DNA from 2 places in the Limosilactobacillus secundus genome. Region 1 is predicted to be linked to the other one. Evidence: predicted binding sites of a transcription regulator. Region 1 holds the regulator's gene; the other holds the start of a gene.
What was found. Region 1 encodes CtsR, which represses protease genes until heat stress. Its sites were predicted from a motif close to TTGGTCAAAAAAGGTCAAANA; they were not measured.
Positions count from the first base shown of each region.

Region 1 (3,218 bases):
TTGTCACACTGATTTACACGTTGCTGCTGGAGACTTTGGTAAGAAGCCAGGTCGTATTATCGGTCATGAAGGGGTTGGCCGTGTATCTAAAGTTGCCCCTGGAGTTACTTCCTTAAAAGTTGGCGATCGTGTATCAATTGCATGGTTCTTCAAGGGGTGTGGACACTGTGAATATTGTTTAACAGGTCGTGAAACTCTTTGTCGTAACGTTCTTAATGCAGGTTACACTGCTGACGGTGCAATGGCTGAGCAATGTATCGTGCCAGCTGATTACGCTGTTAAGGTTCCAGAAGGTCTTGATCCTGTTGAAGCTACTTCATTAACTTGTGCTGGTGTTACGATGTACAAAGCATTAAAGGTTGCTGACATCAAACCAGGTCAATGGGTATCAATCGTTGGTGCCGGTGGTTTAGGTAACTTGGGAATTCAATTTGCTCACAACGTATTTGGTGCTCATGTTATCGCCGTTGATGGTAATCCTGATAAGCTTGAAGCTGCTAAGAAGAATGGTGCTGAAATTTTAATTAACCGTCATGACGGTGATGTTGATAAGCAAATTCAAGAAAAGGTTGGCGGTGTTAATGCTGCTGTAGTAACAGCTGTTTCTGCATCAGCATTTGACCAAGCGGTTGATTCACTTCGCCCAGATGGTAAACTTGTTGCTGTTGCTCTTCCACAAGGTGACATGAAGCTTAACATTGCTAAGACGGTTCTTGATGGTATCATTGTTGCTGGTTCACTAGTTGGTACCCGTCAAGACTTAGCTGAATGTTTCCAATTTGGTGCCGAAGGTAAGGTTCACCCAATTGTTAAGACTCGTAAGTTAAGCGAAATTAATGATATGATCCAAGAACTTAAGGATAACAAGGTTGTTGGTCGGAATGTTGTTGATTTTGTTCACAACGATAACGATTAATTAAAAAAGTAGTTCATATTTAATTCTCTAAAAGACTAGTGTTGCACTTGAATGCTTCACTAGTCTTTATTATTTTCTTAAATGTGTAACTGAATGGTCATACAGGTAGGCGCCGACTCTAAAAGTGTGTTAAAATAATGGTCAAGATTAGTCAAAAGAGCCGAGGTGATATAATGGAAAATAAAAGTATTTCAGATATTATCGAAGCATACTTAAAAGAAATACTTGGTGACTCAGCTCAGGTCGAAATTCGTCGTTCTGAGATTGCCAACCAGTTTGATGTGGTACCGTCACAAATTAATTATGTTATTAAGACTAGGTTTACCATTCAAAATGGTTATTTAGTAAAGAGTAAGCGTGGAGGCGGCGGATACATTCGAATCGAGCGAGTTAATTTACTTGATGATGTAAACGTGCTAAACTCACTTATTCAAGCAATTGGCGACTCGGTTCGTGAACGTGATGCTTTTGATATTGTTCGAACGTTATATGAAGAAGACGTGATTACGAGGCGTGAAGGAGACCTTATGCTTGTTGCATTATCTAAACAAGCGCTAGCAGTTAATGATAGTAAGATTGAAGATCAACTTCGCGCTCGTATATTAGTATCATTCTTGAATCGACTTCGCTATGAAAGTTAAAAGGGGGATTGTACATGGATAATATGTTCACGCCAAGTGCAAAGCATGTTCTAGCAATTGCACAAGAACAAGCGAAATACTTTAAACACCAAGCAGTAGGGACTGAACACCTTTTGCTTGCCCTCTCAATGGATAAAGATGGGATTGCTAACAAAATATTTGAACAATTTTCTATTACAAGCGATGATATTCGTGAAGAAATTGAACGCTTGATTGGCTATGGAACGCTGGAAAATCTGGGAGCTTCAGATTATCTTCCATATTCACCAAAAGCAAAGCAGGTATTATCATTAGCTGGGCGAGAAGCTCAACAAATGCATGCATTAAAAATTGGCACTGAACACTTGTTATTAGCATTAATTGCGGATGAAAGTGTCCTATCTTCACGAATCTTGTATAGTTTAGATGTTGTTCCGCGGCAGATGAGAAAAGTAATCTTACGTCGGTTGGGGATTGCTGATAGTCAGCAACGCAATTCTAATCGTCAATCATCTCGTCGACGGCCCCAGCAAACTGGTACACCAACATTAGATAAACTAGCTCGTGATATGACAGCACTTGCTCGGAACGGCCAGCTTGATCCTGTAATTGGTCGAAATAAGGAAGTTAAACGTGTGGAACAAATTCTCAGTCGCCGTACCAAGAATAACCCTGTTTTGATTGGAGAACCGGGGGTAGGGAAAACGGCGATTGCTGAAGGACTTGCTCAGCGGATGGTTGATGGTAAGGTTCCAGCTGAATTGGCTAATAAACGTTTGATGATGCTTGATATGGGATCATTAGTTGCAGGTACCAAGTATCGAGGAGAATTTGAAGATCGTCTTAAAAAAGTAATTGATGAAATTCAAAATGACGGGCATGTGATTCTTTTTATTGATGAACTCCATACCTTAATTGGTGCTGGTGGCGCTGAAGGTGCAATTGATGCATCCAATATTTTGAAACCTGCCTTGGCACGAGGCGAGTTGCAAACAATTGGTGCTACTACGCTTGATGAATATCAGAAATATATAGAATCGGATGCGGCACTTGAACGACGCTTTGCCACTGTTCAAGTTGATGAGCCGACTACTGACCAAACTCTACAAATCCTGCGAGGACTGCGACCAAAGTATGAGGAGCACCATCATGCTAAGATTACCGATGAAGCGCTAGAAGAAGCAGTTAAATTGTCAGATCGTTATATTTCGGATCGGTTCTTGCCGGATAAAGCAATTGACCTTATTGATGAATCGGCAGCTATGGTTCGAATTGATGCTGAAGATAAGAAAAATCATCAGCCTTCATTAGAAAGTCAGTTAGAAGATTTGAGAACCCAAAAAGAAGAAGCAATTGATAATCAAGACTTTGATCGTGCAGCTACTCTTCGTCAACAAGAATTAGCACTAAAAGATAAGATTGACCGCAAAAAGCAACGCACTCAACAAAAGGAATCTCATAACTATAAATTGAAAGTAACTGGTGAAAACATTGCGCAAGTTGTTGCTGAATGGACAGGGGTTCCTTTAACTCAATTGAAGAAGAGTGAGAGTGAACGACTGGTTAACTTGGAAAAGGTTCTTCATCAACGAGTAATTGGTCAGGATGAAGCAGTTACCGTAGTCGCTAAAGCAATTCGTCGTGCACGAAGCGGTCTTAAGGATCCTAGTCGGCCAATTGGT
Region 1 is NZ_JAJGUA010000026.1:92,882-96,099, reverse strand. Features, by position in the region: gene adhP (alcohol dehydrogenase AdhP) at 1-916, shown strand, start outside; gene LMB57_RS03070 (CtsR family transcriptional regulator) at 1,090-1,557, shown strand; gene LMB57_RS03065 (ATP-dependent Clp protease ATP-binding subunit) at 1,572-3,218, shown strand, end outside.

Region 2 (3,218 bases), on a different contig from region 1:
TCTCTTGCAGCACTTGCCGTTAAGGGATCGTCCACATATTATCGTTGCCCATATGAACCATGAATTACGAAAACAAAGTCGGCTTGAAGAACAGTTTATTCGGCAATATTGTAAACAAAATGATTTAAAACTAGCGGTTGCACACTGGCCACAAACTCTTCATCCACAGACCGGAGTCGAAAACGCTGCTCGGCAAGCCCGCTACCATTTTTTTCGGGAAGTGATGGAAGATAGCCAAGCAAAAATCCTGCTCACGGCACACCACCAAAATGATTTAGCAGAAACAATGCTGATGAAGATGACTCGTGGTGGTCAACTGAGTCAATTAGTGGGAATACGGGATCGGCGACCATTTGCTTCTGGAACCTTAATTCGGCCACTTTTACCCTTTAGCAAGCAACAGCTAAAGAAATATGCTTTACAGCATCATCTTAAGTGGTATGAGGATAAGACAAATAAGGACTTGAACATTCAACGGAATCGATTTCGACATGCGATAATCCCAATGCTTGAAGAGGAAAATCCTCAGTTGCTTTCTCACCTCGAAAGCTATCATCAACAGTTAACGGATCTTATTGCCTGGCGTGACCAAGAAGTTGCAGATCAATTAGCAACATGTATTGATCAACAAGGAAGGATGAGCCTGGCAAGATTATCGAAAAACAAGGAAATTATTCGAAAAGAAATTTTACGACAATGGTTTAATAAACAAGGGATATATGATATTAAGGACCGACAACTTGATGAATTGCTGCAGACCTTAGAAAACGAGAAAAAGCCACAGCAAATCGTTAAATTGTCGCACCAATATATTCTTGAGAAAACCTACGCTACTTGTGCGTTAAAAAAAATAGATAATCCGCTTGAGAACCTACAAAAGCCCCAAGATCATGTGATAAAATTGGAACAATGGTATCAAGTAGATTCAATAAACTTAATGGCAGTGTCAGCTGAAAAGTCGTTTTTTAAGGATGAAGAACAGGTAGTTTCGCAATGGCTTGCTCCTGATCAATTTCCACTACGGCTACGACAATGGCGACAAAAAGATCGTATTCGCTTGAAAAATGGTCATCACCAGTTAGCTAAACGGGTTCTAATCGACCAAAAAGTTTCCCGAAAACAGCGTGACCAGCAAATGGTCCTAGTTGATGCGCATGACGAGGTTGTCTGGATAGTTAATCGAAAGTGGAGTTGGTTTGAACGGCCAACCGGCTATCAGCAGACGTGGCAGCCATGTTTTATTGGAATAAAAAATAAGGAGAAGAAGGTAAATGAATAACGATATTGAGCGTGTCTTATATAGTGAAGAAATGCTTGGCAAACGAATGGACGAATTAGCAACGGACTTAACAAAAGATTATAAGGATAAACGACCAATTATCATTTCCGTTTTAAGCGGGGCAGTTTTATTTACTGTTGATATGATCGAACGGCTAGACATCATGGCCCAAATCGACTTTATTGATGTTTCTAGTTATTTTGGTGGCTTAGGTTCGACTGGAAAAGTTAAACTTATTCATGATTTGAAAACAGATGTTAAAGACCGGCATGTTCTAATTATGGAAGATATTGTTGATACTGGTCGTACTTTGAAATACTTGATGGACCTTTTAGCTGACCGGGGAGCAAAGAGTATCAAGGTTTGTTCATTATTAAATAAGCCAGAAGGTCGGAAAGTAGATGTTGACCCTGACTATGTTGGCTTTACGGTTCCTAAAGAATTCTTGGTTGGGTATGGTCTTGACTACAAGGGATTCTACCGAAATTTGCCATATGTTGGAATTTTGAAGCCATCTGTATACCAAAATGATTAAAAATGTTAGATAATTAGGATGACGGAAAATCAATATTAAATGGACGGTATTTTAAAGATATTCTTAATTAACGTCCATTTTTATGGATCCGTAAATATGTAGTGTATATTATTAATAACATTGGCGATAAAACTATTAATTCTTCTGTGAAATTAATAGTCAATATTTGTCAAATATGCTATGATAGTGACTACAATTATAAAATATCGTTGCTGGTAGATAGGAGGTTGTTATGAACAACAATCGTAAAAAAAATAATTTTACTCATAACGTTCTCTTCTATGCCGTGATGTTCTTGTGTATTATGGGAATCGCCTACTTCTTCTTTGGGGGCAATACCTCAACAGGACAAAGTAAGACAGTTTCCCAAAGCGAGTTTATCTCCGAACTGAAGAGTAATAAGGTTAAGAGCGTTCAGCTTCAGCCCAATGGTGGTGTATATAAGGTTACGGGTACTTACCGTAAACCCCAGCCAAATAATGACAATTCCGCCAACAATACTGGCTTTGCTCTTACACCACAACGAAACAATAAGGTAACGCAATTCCAAAGTTCTGTTTTGGAAAGTGACGTAACTGTTAGTCAACTTCAAAACTATGCTAACCGTCATAATGTAAAGATTAGTACTCGTGCTGAAGAATCTAATAGTGTCTGGATGAACCTATTGTTGACTGTCTTGCCATTAGTCATCATGATTTTCTTCTTCTACATGATGATGGGTCAAGCTGGTCAAGGTGGCGGTGGCCGTGGAGTGATGAGCTTTGGCAAGACCAAGGCTAAGCCATCTGATGCTAAGAAAAACAAAGTTCGTTTCTCAGATGTTGCCGGTGAAGAAGAAGAGAAACAAGAATTAGTTGAAATCGTTGAATTTTTGAAGAATCCAAAGAAATTCACTAAGCTTGGTGCTCGTATTCCATCTGGTGTTTTACTAGAGGGGCCTCCAGGTACTGGTAAGACCTTGCTCGCTAAGGCAGTTGCCGGTGAATCAGGGGTGCCATTCTTCTCAATCTCTGGGTCTGACTTTGTTGAAATGTTCGTCGGTGTTGGTGCTAGTCGTGTTCGTGACTTGTTTGATCAAGCCAAGAAAGCTGCTCCAGCAATCATCTTCATTGATGAAATTGATGCTGTTGGTCGGCGCCGTGGAAATGGCATGGGCGGCGGTCACGATGAACGTGAACAAACCTTGAACCAATTGTTAGTTGAAATGGATGGTTTCCAAGGTGATGAAGGAATCATCGTGATGGCAGCTACCAACCGTTCTGATGTCTTGGATCCTGCCCTCTTGCGTCCAGGACGTTTTGACCGAAAGATTTTAGTAGGGCGGCCAGATGTTAAGGGTCGTGAAGCCATTTTACGAGTTCATGCTAAGAACAAGCCAATGGCAAGTGACGTTGATTTAAAGGA
Region 2 is NZ_JAJGUA010000044.1:7,855-11,072, reverse strand. Features, by position in the region: gene tilS (tRNA lysidine(34) synthetase TilS) at 1-1,279, shown strand, start outside; gene hpt (hypoxanthine phosphoribosyltransferase) at 1,272-1,814, shown strand; gene ftsH (ATP-dependent zinc metalloprotease FtsH) at 2,047-3,218, shown strand, end outside.
Region 2: ftsH (ATP-dependent zinc metalloprotease FtsH) is a predicted target of CtsR. The motif match lies at 1,970-1,990, and genes of this name have one in related genera.